Regions from separate parts of the Musicola paradisiaca NCPPB 2511 genome, predicted to be linked through region 3. Evidence: predicted binding sites of a transcription regulator. Region 3 holds the regulator's gene; each other region holds the start of a gene.
The links. The regulator CRP, encoded in region 3, controls carbon source genes, mostly activating them, when cyclic AMP is high. The targets are predictions, from matches to a motif close to ATGTGANNNNNNTCACAT.
Positions count from the first base shown of each region.

Region 1: a site for CRP is predicted at 1,723-1,740, ahead of deoC (deoxyribose-phosphate aldolase). Genes of this name have one in related genera too.
Region 2: a site for CRP is predicted at 1,723-1,740, ahead of msrB (peptide-methionine (R)-S-oxide reductase MsrB). Genes of this name have one in related genera too.
Region 4: a site for CRP is predicted at 1,961-1,978, ahead of rhaS (HTH-type transcriptional activator RhaS). Genes of this name have one in related genera too.

Region 1 is NZ_CM001857.1:3,874,660-3,878,873, forward strand. It holds gene deoA (thymidine phosphorylase) at 1-745, opposite strand, end outside; gene deoC (deoxyribose-phosphate aldolase) at 814-1,593, opposite strand; gene DPA2511_RS17085 (GIY-YIG nuclease family protein) at 2,289-2,591, shown strand; gene DPA2511_RS17090 (GNAT family N-acetyltransferase) at 2,578-3,081, opposite strand; gene ubiT (ubiquinone anaerobic biosynthesis accessory factor UbiT) at 3,075-3,599, opposite strand; gene ubiU (ubiquinone anaerobic biosynthesis protein UbiU) at 3,945-4,214, shown strand, end outside.
Region 2 is NZ_CM001857.1:2,325,162-2,329,375, forward strand. It holds gene ansA (asparaginase) at 1-19, shown strand, start outside; gene pncA (bifunctional nicotinamidase/pyrazinamidase) at 62-700, shown strand; gene DPA2511_RS10170 (YeaC family protein) at 848-1,117, opposite strand; gene msrB (peptide-methionine (R)-S-oxide reductase MsrB) at 1,182-1,598, opposite strand; gene gapA (glyceraldehyde-3-phosphate dehydrogenase) at 1,949-2,944, shown strand; gene DPA2511_RS10185 (D-hexose-6-phosphate mutarotase) at 3,041-3,913, shown strand; gene DPA2511_RS10190 (aldo/keto reductase) at 3,967-4,214, opposite strand, start outside.
Region 3 is NZ_CM001857.1:410,574-414,787, forward strand. It holds gene DPA2511_RS01875 (aminodeoxychorismate synthase component II) at 1-291, shown strand, start outside; gene argD (bifunctional acetylornithine/succinyldiaminopimelate transaminase) at 413-1,633, shown strand; gene crp (cAMP-activated global transcriptional regulator CRP) at 1,702-2,334, opposite strand; gene DPA2511_RS01890 (OsmC family protein) at 2,650-3,057, shown strand; gene DPA2511_RS01895 (phosphoribulokinase) at 3,110-3,979, opposite strand; gene DPA2511_RS01900 (YheU family protein) at 4,097-4,214, opposite strand, start outside.
Region 4 is NZ_CM001857.1:4,026,422-4,030,635, reverse strand. It holds gene DPA2511_RS17875 (L-rhamnose isomerase) at 1-334, opposite strand, end outside; gene rhaB (rhamnulokinase) at 331-1,803, opposite strand; gene rhaS (HTH-type transcriptional activator RhaS) at 2,138-2,983, shown strand; gene rhaR (HTH-type transcriptional activator RhaR) at 3,056-3,946, shown strand; gene DPA2511_RS17855 (dipeptide ABC transporter ATP-binding protein) at 3,920-4,214, opposite strand, start outside.

The DNA.
Region 1 (4,214 bases), 1.2 Mb from region 3:
TGGAAGCCAGCACCTGGCTCATGTCGGTCAACAACGCACTGGTGCGGCACCCCGCCTGATTCGCCACGCCGACGATCGCCTGCGCCAGTTGCTCCGATTGTTCATAAGTCGGCATAAACGCACCGGAACCGACTTTGACGTCCATCACCAGCGCGTCCAGCCCTTCCGCCAGCTTTTTCGCCAGAATCGAGGCGGTAATCAGCGCAATGGAATCCACCGTGGCGGTAATATCCCGCGTGGCATAAAACCGTTTGTCTGCCGGCGCCAGCGAGTTGGTTTGCCCGATAATCGCCACGCCGACATCTTGGATAATCTGGCGGAAACGCGCGTCGGTGGGGAGAATATCCAGGCCCGGAATCGACTCCAGCTTGTCCAGCGTACCGCCGGTGTGGCCCAGCCCACGGCCAGAAATCATCGGTACGTAACCACCACAGGCCGCCACCATCGGCCCCAGCATCAGGGAAGTGACGTCGCCGACGCCGCCGGTGGAATGCTTGTCCACCAGCGGGCCGTGCAGATCCAGCCCTTTCCAGTCCAGCACGGTGCCGGAATCACGCATCGCCAGCGTCAGCGCCACGCGCTCGTCCATGTTCATGTCGTGGAAAAAGATGGTCATCGCCAGCGCCGCGATCTGCCCCTCCGACACACTGTTGTCACGTATTCCATTGATGAAAAAGCGAATCTCTTCCGCACTGAGCGGATGCCCATCCCGTTTTTTACGGATGATTTCCTGAGTCAAAAACACGGCGGCGTTCTCCCCGAAGTCAACAAAGCGACGCAGACGCCAATACCCCGCGCAGCTTAACGATAGGTTTAATAGTTGCTGCGGCTGGCGGAAGCGCTATGGCCCAGTACCGTCAACAGGCTGCCCAACAGGCCCGACGCGCCGAACCGGAAATGACGGGCATCAGCCCACCCGGCGCCCATGATAGCGTCGGCAAGTTGCAGGTACTGGGCGGCATCCTCCGCAGTACGCACGCCGCCGGCCGGTTTGAACCCGACGTTCTCGCCCACGCCTTTGTCACGAATCACTTTCAGCATGATTTCCGCTGATTGCAGCGTCGCGTTGACCGCCACCTTGCCGGTAGAGGTTTTGATAAAATCCGCTCCGGCATCGATAGCGATTTCACTGGCCTGACGAATCAGCGCTTCGGTCTTCAATTCGCCGGTTTCGATAATCACCTTGAGTAATACGCCCGCCGCCGCACACGCTTCTTTACAGGCTGTCACCAGTTCGAAACCGACCTGACGGTTGCCCGCCATCAGCGCCCGATACGGGAACACCACATCCACCTCGTCCGCCCCATAAGCAATAGCGGCGCGGGTTTCAGCCAGCGCGACGTCGATGTCGTCATTACCGTGCGGAAAATTAGTGACGGTGGCAATACGCACCTCCGGCGTTCCCTGCTCGCACAGCGTCTTACGCGCCAGCGGCACAAAACGCGGATAAATGCAGACGGCGGCGGTTTTTCCCGCCGGGCTGCTGGCCTGACGACACAGAGCAATCACCTTTTCATCGGTATCGTCGTCATTCAGTGTGGTCAAGTCCATCAGCCCCAGCGCACGCTGCGCCACGGTAGTTAATTCAGTCATACAGCAATACTCCCACCCATTCAGCCAAACCCAATGGCCGCCCGCAGATAAAGCTTATCTGGCGGCCCCAGTGAGCAATGTTCTCATAATCACACAGATCGATTATAAAATAACAAAAATGAATTAATAATGTTATTTTTATCACATTCAAAAGACCACCGTCTGGATAGGGGAAACACCCGCATCCAGGTAAAGGGAAATTGAGCACGGACAGCGTGGTTTATCCCCACCGGATGTGGGGAACACGTCACATTCACGATCCCGGTTACGCCGAAAACCGGTTTATCCCCACGGGTGTGGGGAACACGAGAATGGGGATCAAATATGATTACCGTATCGCGGTTTATCCCCACGGGTGTGGGGAACACTCAGTTTGTGACGCTCAATGTCCAGCTGCGCGCGGTTTATCCCCACGGGTGTGGGGAACACGCTAAATATATCCTATTGTTTTCAAATCTATTTTTATACTCACAAAAATTCACCGATTTTTCCAGGCTGATAAAGAACGGTAACGCTTTGATAACTATAGCGTCTGTCATACGGCACCGCGAATATTGTCCGTCGCACCACGCACCGGTAGCGAGCCGCTCATTACGGCTACCACGGCAAGGCTATCGTAGCCCATCGGAAATCCGCTTTTCTTCAGACGTCGGGGCCGTAAGATAGTGCCGATAACACACTCTGCGGGCATTCCTGTGACGACATCGACAACCCTATGGTTTCTCTATATTTTACGCACGACCGGCGGCCAGCTTTACACCGGCATCACCACCGACGTCACACGCAGGTTGGCGCAGCATCAGGCAGGAAAAGGGGCGCGTTCATTGCGGGGAAAAGGAGCACTGGCGCTGGTCTATCACTGCGTCGTCAATGATCGATCCGCCGCGCTGAAGTGGGAATATCGCGTCAAACAGCTGACGAAAAAACAAAAAGAGAGGCTGGTGCAAACACAGCCTCTCCATGTGGCAGATTTTTTTTCCAGACTCAGAGCAGATTAAACGGCGCCGCGTACTCCACCATACCGCTCACGCCTTCGAAATGATTGTCCACCAGCGGGTAAATCTGGAAGGCCCGTTCAGTCTTCGGCCAGCGGCAGCGCAATTGCCGTTCAATGGCGGGAACGAAACCGAAACGCGAGTAGTAAGCCGGGTTGCCCAGCACCACCACGGCGGTATAACCAAATTCGTTAAGCGCATCCAGCCCTTCATATACCAGCTTTTCGCCCAATCCCTGTCGACGATAGGACGCCTCCACCGCCAGCGGCCCCAACCCGACCCATTGCCGGTCTTCGCCGTCCAGCGTCACCGGGCTAAAGGCGGCGTATCCCACGACCACACCTTCATCGTCGCTGGCCACAACCCCTAGCGTCAGCAACCCATCCTCTCGTAGTTGCTGTACCAGATCCGCTTCTTTGCCATCAGGGAAGGCTCCCCGCAACAGGTTGTCGATCCCCGGTGCATCCACCGGAATTTCAACACGAATCAACATGATGCCGGCGCGTGAGACGTTGACTGCTCCGCGCCCTCCTGTAAACCAGCCGCCACAAACGCCGCCAATTGCTCTAACGTCACGCGCAATGGCTTTGGCATCGCCTCAAGTTCGATAGCGTCCATCAAGTTTTTGACATACAACCCGAGCTCCGTATCACCTTCAATCCGCAACCGGCGCTGGAAAAACAGCGTATCGGGGTCTTCCCGACGTGCGGCGATCAGGATCAGATCATTGGCATCAGCGCTGAAGCTCACATCCGCCAGCGCGTTTTGGCTGACGATCAATTTTTGATCCTGCAATGACATAAACCACGTCAACCCGACATCCCGCACGTCAATCTTCAGCCAGCGGTTGTCCAGAAAGTCCAGTTCACCGTCTTCCAGCGCCTGGCGGAACTGCCACCCCAGCAACTGCTCCAACACCCGCCGCTGCAAAGAGAATGGCGTTAACATTAACGGTTTGCCCAGTAAACCGGGTGCCCGACGCACAATCTGCGCCCGTAGTTTTTCCAACACTGGCATGCTCCTCTAATGCGATGCTGAACTCGGCTGAATCCCTGAATAATGCAGACCATGCATCATTAACGAATACAACCTGATACCGCCACTATTCTGCCACACGGCAGGAATTGGGCTGGGGTCTACGTCAATACTTTAGCCTGTTCCTGGCAAAATCACGACCCGCCGCCGCGCCAATTGCCGTTTCATCTCACGATATGCTGGTTTAAATCAAAGTCCCGCCATGACAGGTTAACTAAGATCCCCTATTCGTTAAAAACCTGCATCGACTGATAACAATGTGGATCAGTCTGCCTGCATCATCAGCCCCCCGCTTTGCGGGCGTGGCGGAAGGAAGCCAGTATGGAATTGCTTTGCCCCGCCGGTAATCTGCCGGCATTGAAAGCCGCTATCGAAAACGGTGCTGACGCGGTGTACATCGGGCTAAAAGACGATACCAACGCCCGACATTTCGCCGGCCTCAACTTCACGGATAAAAAATTACAGGAAGCCAGCGACTATGTGCATCGCCACCGGCGCAAACTGCACATCGCCATTAATACCTTCGCGCATCCGGATGGTTATCTCCGCTGGGAACGCGCGGTGGATATGGCGGCGCAGTCCGGCGCGGAC
Region 2 (4,214 bases), 1.9 Mb from region 3:
ATTGAGCGACAACGATTGATTTTGCGGAACTCATCGACAAACCGGGTATGGGATAAACAGAATGAACAAGGCTCTGCTCCTTATTGATGTGCAAAACGACTTCTGCCCCGGCGGCGCACTCGCCGTCGCCGACGGCGATCGCGTGGTCGACGTTGCAAATCTGGCGATAGACGCCGCGATAAAAGCCAATATCACCGTGATTGCCAGCCAGGACTGGCATCCGGCGAATCATCGCAGTTTTGCCGTGAACTCAGGAACGGAGATCGGAGCAATGGGCGATCTCGACGGGTTAACGCAAATTTGGTGGCCGGTTCACTGTGTTCAAAACCAACCTGGCGCGGAGTTTCATCCCCGACTGAACCAAAATGCGATTGAATGGGTAGTGCGTAAAGGGGTTCAGCCTGATATCGACAGCTACAGCGCCTTTTTCGACAACGGCCACCGCGCCAGTACCGGCTTGCACGACTGGCTCCATCGCCGCCGCATCACCCAATTAACCATCATCGGGCTGGCGACAGATTACTGTGTCAAATATACCGTACTGGATGCTCTGGAATTGGGTTATCAAACCGAGGTACTGGTCGATGGTTGTCGCGGCGTCAATCTGCACCCAAACGACAGCCAGAACGCGCTGAACGAGATGTCGCAACGTGGCGCTACGCTGATTGATTTGGCGCATTTCATCAATGCCCCCGCCTGACGCGGTACCGCAGCTCGGGTATTTCCGCTGAAAAGTGATGAAGAACCATACCGGTAGAATCCATTCGGACTTATTGCGCCGCTCTGTCGACATACTGCGTTCAACCCGCATTCACTCCCCGTCGCGCCGCTGGATGCTACCGTTCTTTTATGGCTTGAGCCTGGCGATCGTCTCCCCGGCAAAACGTTGTTTGAGCTCCTGCTTACTCTTCATCTCGATTTCGCCCTGGGTATTGATGGTCATATGATCGGCTTCCGTATTGTGGCGAGATTGCCACAACATCACTGCCTGCAAGGCATTTTCTTTCTGTTCCGCGCTGAGCGCGACGCCATCCGGCCACTTGCCCAGTTCAACCGCCGTAACAAGCCGCTGATAAATCTCCGGAGTCATGACGCTAATTAAGTCATCAATGTGCATATTTTTTCCAGATATTGATTAATTCGAGCTGAAACGTTTCAATCCAATGATTCATTGAAAACTCTTAACCATCAGTCTGCTGATTATTTTCCGCATCAACAAAGCTGAGTGATGCAGAGTTAACGCAGTAGCGCTCACCGGTCGAATCCTGCGGGCCATCTGGGAATACATGTCCAAGGTGGGCATCACAGTGGCCGCAACGGATTTCAATACGGTGCATATGATGAGAATAGTCGTCCAGATAACGCACCGACTCGGTAGTACAAGGTTGATCAAAGCTGGGCCAGCCACACCCGGAGTCATATTTGTGCATCGACTCAAAGAGCGGTTGATGGCAACACAAACAGTGGTAAACGCCGGTACGCCGGTTATGAAGCAACTTGCCGGTGAAGGGTGCTTCGGTACCGCGTTGCTGGGTGACATAGCGCTGTATCTCCGTTAACGTCTCAGGATTACGCTGATTCAGGGGTAATTTAGTCATGTTATTCGCACCGTAAACAAAAAGTTTCACCTGATGAATACAACGAATAAACATAACAAAAAATTAACACACCAGCAGCTTGTTTCCCCTTGCACACAGGCAACGCAGCCATAAGCATCCTTAATTGTGATATCGGTCACAATTAGGTAACGGACAAGTGTTCTAATAGCCGCCTATTCCTCATATCATTGTCGCAGCACTTTAGTTAGGCTGATTGCTATTGATCGTGCAATTGTTGGGCAGGCTTTTGACTTACAGCAACTATTGACTCGATTCCGCTTGACGCTCAGTAAGGTTTTTGTAATTTTACAACCAACCTTTTATTCACTAACCAATAGCTGGTGGAATATATGACTATCAAAGTAGGTATCAACGGATTTGGCCGTATTGGCCGTATTGTTTTCCGCGCTGCGCAAGAACGTTCTGACATCGAAATCGTTGCAATCAACGATCTGTTGGACGCGGAATACATGGCGTACATGCTGAAATATGACTCTACTCATGGACGTTTCAACGGCACGGTTGAAGTGAAAAATGGCAATCTGGTCGTTAACGGCAAAACTATCCGTGTTACCGCAGAAAGAGATCCGGCTAGCCTGAAATGGAACGACGTTGGCGTTGATGTGGTTGCTGAAGCAACCGGTATTTTCCTGACTGACGAAACCGCACGCAAACACATTCAGGCTGGTGCCAAGAAAGTTGTTCTGACGGGTCCGTCCAAAGACAATACCCCGATGTTCGTAATGGGTGTTAACCACACCGCTTACGCTGGTCAGGATATCGTTTCCAACGCATCTTGTACCACTAACTGCCTGGCGCCGCTGGCGAAAGTCATCAACGACAAATTCGGCATCGTTGAAGCGCTGATGACTACCGTTCACGCCACCACCGCTACTCAGAAAACCGTTGACGGCCCGTCTCACAAAGACTGGCGCGGCGGTCGCGGCGCGTCCCAGAACATTATCCCGTCCTCTACCGGTGCTGCCAAAGCGGTAGGTAAAGTTATCCCTGCGCTGAACGGCAAACTGACCGGTATGGCGTTCCGTGTTCCGACGCCGAACGTATCCGTGGTTGACCTGACTGCACGTCTGGAAAAACCGGCTACATACAAAGAAATCTGTGAAGCCATCAAAGCCGCGTCCGAAGGCGAATTGAAAGGCGTGCTGGGTTACACAGAAGACGACGTTGTATCTACCGATTTCAACGGCGAAAAACTGACTTCCGTATTCGACGCCAAAGCCGGTATCGCACTGAGCGACACGTTTGTGAAACTGGTTTCCTGGTACGACAACGAAACCGGTTATTCCAACAAGGTTCTGGATCTGATCGCCCACATCTCCAAATAATGGCGTGATGATGAGACGATGATAAAAGGGCGACGATGTCGCCCTTTTGCTTATCTGCAGGTCTAACTTCACTTTAATAAGGCAAGACCCCATATCATGAACGACAGCATCTATTCGCTTCCTATCATCGACACTATTACCGCTCATATCAGTCAACGTCAGTTAGATCAGCTACCGCTGATCGTCGTCGAACACCCGAAAGTTCGTGCTGCCGTCGCCCTACAGGGGGCGCACCTGCTTAGCTGGCAACCCCAGGGCGAAGCGCCGGTACTGTGGATCAGCGAGAATACGCCATTTGAAGATGGCGTAGCTATTCGCGGCGGCGTCCCCATTTGTTTCCCTTGGTTTGGCCCGGTATCCCAGCCCAACCACGGTTTCGGCCGACTGTTGCCGTGGGAGTTCACCGCACACAGCGAGGATGAGCACGGCGTTACCCTCTCCTTCACATTGCGTGATACCGAGCAAACCCGGCAAGCTTGGCCGCATGAATTCACCGTGATAGCGCGTTTCCACTTGAGCCAGTCCGAATGTCATATGGAGTTGGAAGCACACGGCAATTACAGCATTACCAGCGCGCTGCATACCTATTTCCAGATTGGTGACATCGGCAAAATCAGTGTCAGTGGGCTGGGAGATACGTTCATCGACAAAGTGAATGGCGGTAATACTGATGTCCAACAGGGTGATTTGGTCTTTACGGATCGGACGGATCGTATTTATACACACCCCTCGTCCATTAGCCGCATTCAGGATCCGGTACTAAACCGCACCATTGAAGTGCATCACCACCACCATAGCGATGTCGTTGCCTGGAACCCAGGTGCTGATCTGGCGAAAACCATCAGCGATATGACCGAAGCGGGCAGCCGAACCTTCGTTTGCGTGGAAACCGCCAAAGTTACTCAGCCGTTTGTCGCCACGACCCAGGCCCCGGCCCGTCTGGCCACTACGATCCGTATCAATAAGTGATGAAATAATGGCTGGCGAACGCCAGCCATGACCGAGAAACACCGCCGAAGCGATTACACGATATCCAGCGGCATCTTGCGGCGAGGCGCGGGAAACGCCTGTTCCAATAGCGCAAGCGCCTCATCGTTCAGCGTCACCGACATAGCAGCGGCATTCTCCCTGACATGAGCTACCGAGCTGGCTTTAGGGATCGCGATCACACCGGGATGACGAATCGCCCATGCCAGTAAAACGTGTGCCGGCGTCAGCCCATACTGCTCTGCAACACGAACGATGGCTGAATTCCCGAATAGGTTGTTGC
Region 3 (4,214 bases):
GCCCGGCAGGTAATGCACGGCAAAACATCGGCGATTCGTCATTCCGGACAAGGGGTGTTTCTCGGGCTGGAAAATCCGTTGACGGTGACTCGCTATCACTCGCTGATTCTGGCATCTGAAACGTTGCCGGCCTGTTTTGACGTGACCGCCTGGACGGAACGGGATGGGCGACCGGATGAAATCATGGGTATTCGCCACCGAGCGTTGCCGTTGGAAGGTGTACAGTTTCATCCGGAGAGTATTCTTAGCCGACAGGGGCATCAGTTGTTGAAAAATTTCATGAATTTATAAACGGATAGTGAATAGCGTCGACGGGCGAGCGGATTTATCGATTGCGCTCGTGTGATTTTTTATGCATATTTATTGACTATATTTTCATGTTGGACAATGGGATATCATCACGGGGCAGCAGATGGCGACAGAAAAATCAGCAGTAACGCGGGAAACATACGACAAGGTCATTCTTCCGATTTATGCGCCCGCGCAGTTCGTGCCGGTGAAGGGTAAAGGGAGCCGTGTCTGGGATCAGCAGGGCAAAGAATACATCGATTTTTCCGGCGGTATTGCCGTTACCGCGCTGGGACATTGTCATCCGGCGCTGGTTGAGGCGTTGAAAACGCAGGGCGAAACCCTGTGGCACACCAGCAACGTGTTTACCAACGAGCCGGCTTTGCGTCTGGCTTCCAAGCTGATTGCCGCCACGTTCGCCGACCGGGTGTTTTTTGCCAACTCGGGGGCGGAAGCCAATGAAGCGGCGTTCAAACTGGCTCGTCATTACGCCATCGAGCGCCATAGTCCGTATAAAACCAAGATCATCGCTTTCTATCAGGCGTTTCATGGCCGGACGCTGTTCACGGTTTCAGTAGGCGGGCAGGCCAAGTACGCCGACGGCTTCGGGCCGAAACCGGCGGATATCATCCATGTGCCTTTCAATGATCTGGCGGCGGTGAAGGCGGTGATGGACGATCATACCTGTGCCGTGGTGTTGGAACCGATCCAGGGCGAGGGCGGTATTACGCCGGCGACGCCGGAATTCCTCACCGGTGTGCGTGAATTGTGCGACCAGTACAACGCGCTGCTGGTGTTCGACGAAGTGCAGTGCGGCATGGGCCGCAGCGGCAAGCTGTTCTCCTACATGCATTACGGCGTGAGGCCGGATATCCTGACCACCGCCAAGGCGTTGGGCGGCGGTTTCCCCATCAGCGCTTGCCTGACCACCGAGGAAGTGGCGTCCGTCATGAGCGTCGGTTTGCACGGCACCACCTACGGCGGCAACCCGCTGGCCTGCGCGGTGGCGGAAGCGGCGCTGGATGTGATCAATACGCCGGAAGTGCTGTCTGGGGTGGAAGCTCGTCATGAACGTTTTGCGGCGGCGTTGCACCGTATCAATGAGCGGTTTGGCATTTTTGATGAAGTCCGCGGTATGGGGCTGTTGATTGGCGCACAACTCAAGAAAGCGTGGCATGGTCGTGCGCGCGATTTCCTGTCGGCGTCGGCCGAACTGGGGTTAATGATTCTGGTCGCCGGGCCGGATGTGATTCGCTTTGTGCCGTCGCTGGTGATTGAACTGGACGATATCGATCAAGGCATGGCGCTGTTCGAACAGGCGGTCGCGAAGGTTGTGGAGCAATAAGTTCGTCTGTTGCTGAAAATAAAAGAGCGTGCCGCAGCACGCTCTTTTTGATCCGGCGTCGCAATGACTCAGCGTGTACCGTACACCACAATGGTTTTGCCGTGCGCGGAAATCAGATTCTGGTCTTCCAGCATCTTCAGAATACGGCCGACGGTTTCACGAGAACATCCGACGATCTGACCGATTTCCTGACGGGTAATCTTGATCTGCATGCCGTCAGGATGCGTCATGGCATCGGGTTGCTTGGCCAGGTTTAACAGTGTTTGGGCGATGCGGCCCGTTACATCAAGAAACGCCAGATTTCCCACTTTCTGGGACGTGACTTGTAGACGGCGCGCCATCTGTGAAGACAGACGCATAAGAATATCGGGGTTGACCTGAATCAGCTGGCGGAATTTCTTGTAGGAAATTTCGGCGACTTCACAGGCGGTTTTGGCCCGAACCCAGGCGCTACGTTCCTGACCTTCTTCAAACAGGCCGAGTTCACCAATGAAATCTCCCTGGTTGAGATAGGACAGGATCATTTCCTTACCTTCTTCATCCTTGATCAGCACGGCGACCGAGCCTTTCACGATGTAGTAAAGCGTCTCTGCTTTTTCACCCTGGTGAATAAGCGTGCTCTTCGATGGGTATTTGTGAATATGGCAATGAGAAAGGAACCATTCGAGAGTCGGGTCTGTTTGCGGTTTGCCGAGAACCATTCGCTGTTATCCTCTGTTGTAATTCACTGCGCAAATCACAGGGCTCAGAGTTCCCTGTACGGCGTGATAACATAGTTATATTTAAATTCCACTCAGGCGGAATGACGTCAGGGAATATACTGAGGCTGTCTATCGGGTGACGTCATAATCAGGATGTGTCTGGTAGAGGCTCACACACCGGATTATTTCCCCGTTTTTAACACAGGTTGTGTGTAGTGTCTCGTGTTGTCTCGCTTCAGCATGATTAAACTCTGATTTTAGTCGGGTTTATACATAAGCGATGTAATTTTTAAAAAATAGTTGAGGGTCAATGTTATGCAGGCGCGGGTGAAGTGGGTTGAAGGGTTAACGTTTCTTGGCGAGTCCGCCTCCGGGCATCAGGTGTTGATGGATGGAAACGCCGGAGACAAAGCGCCGAGTCCGATGGAAATGGTGCTGATGGCGGCGGGTGGATGCAGCGCCGTCGACGTGGTATCCATCTTGCAGAAAGGGCGTCAGGATGTCGCGGATTGCGAAGTACGATTAACGTCGGAGCGCCGCGAAGAAGCGCCGCGTATGTTCACCACGATTAATTTGCATTTCATTGTGAAAGGGCGCGGCTTGACCGACAAAGCAGTTGAGCGCGCCGTCGCGCTGTCGGCGGAAAAATATTGTTCCGTCGCGCTGATGTTGGGAAAAACGGTACATATCACTCACAGCCATGAAGTCGTCGAACTGGAATGACCCGGTCGGTTGCACATCATGCGCGGCGGTTGTACGGCTGCCGCGCCACGCTTTAACCGATGTTATCGCCCGCCAGTAGCCGCTGTACCAGCGGCGTCATAATCAGCTCCATCGCCAGCCCCATTTTCCCTCCCGGCACCACGAGCGTATTGATGTGCGAAATAAACGAACCTTGCAGCATGGCCAGCAAGTAGGGGTAGTCGATGTTGCTCATCCCCTGAAAGTGGATCACGACAAAACTTTCATCCATGGATGGAACGGATTTGGCGGCAAACGGATTGGAGGTATCGACTGTCGGGACGCGCTGGAAGTTGATGTGCGTGCGTGAAAACTGCGGGGTGATATAGGTGATGTAGTCCTCCATCGAGCGAACCACCGAATCCATCACCGCTTCGCGTGAGTGGCCGCGGTCGTTGATATCCCGTACCAGTTTCTGCATCCACTCCAGGTTGACGATCGGCACCACGCCGACCAGTAAGTCCACATGCTGGGCGACGTTATGGGATTCCGTCACGACGCCGCCGTGCAGCCCCTCGTAAAACAGAATATCCGTGGGTTCCGGCATCGGTTCCCAGGGGGTGAATGTTCCCGGTACCTGCTTGTAGGGAATGGCTTCGTCGTAGGTGTGGAGATATTTGCGGGTTTTACCGCTGCCGCTGCGACCATAGTCGATAAACGCCTGTTCCAGCAAACTGAAATCATTGGCTTCCGGGCCGAAGTAGCTGATGTGCCTGCCCAGATCCCGCGCTTTACGGATCGCCATGTCCATTTCCGGACGGGTATAACGGTGATAGCTGTCACCGTCGACCTGCGCGGCGCGGATATTGAGCTGCTGGAAAATTTTATGAAACGCCAGGCTGGTGGTGGTAGTGCCGGCGCCGCTGGAGCCGGTTACTGCAATAATCGGGTGTTGATGCGACATGATGCAAACTCCGGTCGGTCAGGCGGCGCGGGTCGTGATCGACCATAACGCAATATCCTTATTGTTATCATGTTTGTTCCGGCCTGACACGCCAATTTACGTTTTCCAGCGGGCGTGTCAGCCGTCGTGAATCACGCCGCTGCGCAAGGCGTTACGCGGCATGATGTTGACGGTTTCATGCAGTTCGGACCAGACCAGCACCACCTCGCCGCGTTGCAGTTGCAGGTGTACGTCT
Region 4 (4,214 bases), 1.0 Mb from region 3:
GCTCGATGGCGTTACGCGCCACCGGTGTATCCGATTCCAGATAAATGGCGTGCAGATTCAATCGCTTGGGGCCGGGTATCAGGCGCAGCGCCTGTTCCAGATCGGCGCGCAGTTCGTCGGCGTTGCGCGCCTTGCCGGGGTAGTTGCCGGTGGCCTGAATGCCGCCGGTCAATGCGCCGCCCTGCTGTTCAAAACCGGCGACGTCGTCTCCCTGCCAGCAGTGCATGGAGACGGGGATCTGGTCGAGCCGACGCAAGGCCGCGTCCACATCCACGTTCAGTTTGGCATAGCGTTCTTGTGCCAGACGCCAGGCGGTTTCAATGGCTGTATTCATACGGTGAGTTCCTCATTAATCTGGCAAAGCGCCTGGAAACGGCGCCAATGGCCAGTGAAATCAATATCCTGACGGGGGGTATAGTGTTGCAGCGGGAAACTGTCGGGCAGCAAGCGACGGAACGCCGCCAGATCGGCCACTTCGCCCTGGGCGATCAGCTGGCAGCCGATATTGCCGAGAGTGGAGGCTTCTACCGGGCCGGCCACCACCGGAATCTGGCACACATCGGCGCAAAGCTGATTCAGCAGCCGGTTCTGGCAGCCGCCGCCCACCACATGCAGACGGCGGATCGGCGACTGACGCAGCGACGCCAGCGTCAGCAGGCCCTGCCGGTAGCCGAGCGCCAGACTATCCATGATGCAGCGCGTCATCGCGGCAGACGTTTGCGGCACCGGTTGCCGGTGCTCGCGGCAAAAATCGCGGATCGCCTCGCTCATGGACGGCGGATTGATGAAGCGCTCGTCGTTCGGATTGATAAGGCTGGCGAAGCCGGTTTCCTGTTCCGCCGCCTCCAACAGCGCCGGCAGATCGCTCACCTGCTGTTCCTGGCTGATGCGTTGCAGTAGCCACAGCCCCATGATGTTTTTCAGGACGCGATAACGCCCGTTGGTTCCGCCTTCATTGGTGATGTTGGCGGCCATCGCGCGGTCACTGATGAACGGCGTCTGGCTTTCGATGCCGATAAGCGACCAGGTGCCGGAGCTGAGGTAGGCGCTGTCGTCATCGTTCAACGGGGTGGCGACCACCGCGCTGGCGGTGTCGTGACTGGCGACGGCAATCACCGGGATGCGGGCGCCGCTGGGGGCGAGCCAGTCGCCCAGAGGATCGCCGGGCTGGCTAGGTGCCGGCAGCCAGTGTGCTTGGATGCCGAGGTAATCCAGCAGCAGCGGATCCCAGTCACCGCGGGTCAGATTCAGCATCTGGGTGGTGGTAGCGTTGGTGTATTCGCTCGCCATCCTGCCGGTCAGCCGATAGTGAAAGTAGTCGGGGATCATCAGCAGGTGCGCGATTTGCGCCCAATATTCCGGTTGCTGCTGGCGCAGCGCCCGGAGCTGGTAAAGGGTGTTGAACGGCAGAAACTGAATGCCGGTGTGACGATAGAGGGTGTCGCGTCCGAGGTCGGCGATGACCTGCGCCATCACGCCGTCGGTGCGGTGATCCCGATAGGAATAGGGCGGCCCGATACGCTGGCCCTGTCGATCCAGCGCCACCATATCGACTCCCCAGCTGTCGATGCCGATGCTGGCTGGCCGGATCCCGCGCCGATCCACTGTATTCAGACCTTGCAAAATGTGCCGCTCCAGTGCGTCCAGATCCCACAGGTGATGCCCGTGATCAACCACCAGACGATTGCTGAAACGGTGGATCTCCTCCAGCGAGAGACGCTGGGTGTCCGTGTCCAGCGACGCCAGCATGACCCTTCCGCTGGATGCGCCGAGATCGACCGCTACGCTGTGTGTTATCGCCATTGCCCGTTCCCTTGTCGTTCTGTTATGTCGGGCAGTGTAGGGAAGATAGTCGGGGCGCACCTTTGGGTGAGTGCCATCTGTGAAAACGGGTTGGCAAAATGGCAAAGCTGACGGTGAAATCGCTCACATTCCAGGGCGGGGATCGCGGAGAAAACACCTGTGATCCTACCCACATTTCAGTAATTTAACGGCACGATCTTGAAAAAATGACATCGTTCCGGCCGGGGCGCGGCGCTATTTTAAGGCGTGGGTGCCCGGCACTGGCTACTATCGTTCACAGACTATCGGTTTACCGACGTAACAGTCTGGCAATAGCCGCAGGCGGAGGGGCAACATGACGATACTTCATGGCGATGAGTTTTTTGTTTCGCAGGCGACGACGGTGGCGGTGGAACCTCGTATGCCCCAGAGCGCATTTCCGGAGCATTACCACGATTTTTGGGAGATTGTGGTGGTGGATCAGGGCGCCGGGGTGCACGTATTCAACGATCAACCCTATGTGTTGTGCAGCGGCGCGGTGTTTTTCGTGCGCGACAACGACCGTCACCTGTTCGAGCAGGTCGAGGAACTGCACCTGACCAACGTGCTGTATCGCTCGCCGCGCGGCTTTCGCTTTCTGTCCGACATCGCGCCGTTTCTGCCTTACGGCCCGAACGGCGAATGGCTGGGGCAATGGCAGGTCAACAACGGAACCCGGCAGCAGGTAAAACAGCTGATTCTGCAACTGGCCGGGCAGGCCCGCAGCGAGCGTCCGGAGGACATCGCTACCAGTGAAAGCCTGTTCCTGCAGATTCTGGTGCTGTTGCGGCAAAAAGGATTCCGTACCCAGAGCGACGGCAGCGCAGCGCAGGGGATTCAGGCGTTGTTGGGCTGGTTGCAGAATAATTTCTGCGAGGAAGTGAACTGGGATGCGTTGGCGGAGCGTTTTTCGCTGTCGTTGCGCACGATGCATCGGCAGCTCAAGCAGCACACCGGTATGACGCCGCAGCGTTATTTGAACCGTCTGCGTTTGCTGGAGGCCCGCCGTCGTTTGCAGCAGAGCGACGATTCCATCACCACCATCGCCCATGATTGCGGCTTTAGCGACAGCAACCATTTTTCGACGCAGTTTCGCAAGGCGTTCTCGTTGGCACCCAAATCGCTGCGTCATCGGGCGCAGCATGAGGAAACCATCCAGTAGGTAGCCCGCCGTCAGGCGCGATCCGTTGCGACGGTGGCGGGCACTCTCTGGCAGAGACAGGTGTAAGAGAGCGTGCAATCTCGCGGCCTTAAGTTACAAACAGAAGATTATTTCCTGACCGAAAAAAATGCGGTCACGGTAGCGGAACGCAGCCCTCAGTCTGCGTTCCCGCTGCATCATCACGATTTCGACGAGCTGGTGATTGTCTGGCGCGGTAACGGCCTGCATATCTGGAACGACGTCCCTTATCGCATTACCTGCGGCGACCTGTTTTATGTGACCGCCGACGATCGCCACAGCTACGAATCCGTTCATGCACTGGAACTGGACAATATTCTGTATATTCGCCCGCGCCTGACCTTGCCCACCGACTGGCAGAACCTGCTGCCGGACGGTGGGGTGGCGCAACAGCAACGCTATTGGCGGTTAGGGGAGCAGGGGATGGCGATTATCCGCGATCGGGTGGAGTCCTTGACGCAGGAGTGCATGAAGTCCGATCCGCTATCGTTGCAACTGAGCGAAGTGCTGCTGATGCAAATCGCGCTGCTGGCGCTGCGCTATCGTCACGCGCCCGGCGAGACGCAACTGGCGGATGCCCATCAGCTTGACCTGTTGATGAATGCGCTGCGGGACAGCATCGCCCAGCCTTTCCGGCTGGAGGCGTTTTGTCAGCAATATGGGTTCAGCCTGCGCAGCCTGCGCAGTCGCTTCAAACAGCAAACCGGTATGAGCGTTTCGCAGTATCTGCGCCAGCTACGGCTGTGCCGGGCGATGGAGCTGTTGCGTTATGACCGTCAGACCATCAGCGAGGTGGCGGCGCAATGCGGTTTTGACGACAGTAACTATTTTTCGGTGGTATTCCATCAGGCGTTTGGCGTGACGCCCAGCAGTTACCGGCAACGTTTTCAAACTCGGAGCGTTGCCGGTACGGCTTGTTCAGATGTGGATATCGGCAACCGTTGACAGCAATTGGCGGGTGTAGGGATGCTGGGGCTGAGTGAAAATCTGTTCGACCGTGCCGCGTTCCACCACTTCGCCGCTTTTCATCACCAGAATGCGATGGCTCATATGTTGCACGACGCCCAAATCGTGGGAGATGAAAACCATCGACAACCTGAGTCTCTGTTGCAGCGCCACCAGCAAATCCAGCACTTGTGCCTGTGTGGTGACATCCAGCGCCGACACCGGCTCGTCGCAGATCAGCACCTCCGGCTCCGCCGCCAGCGCCTGC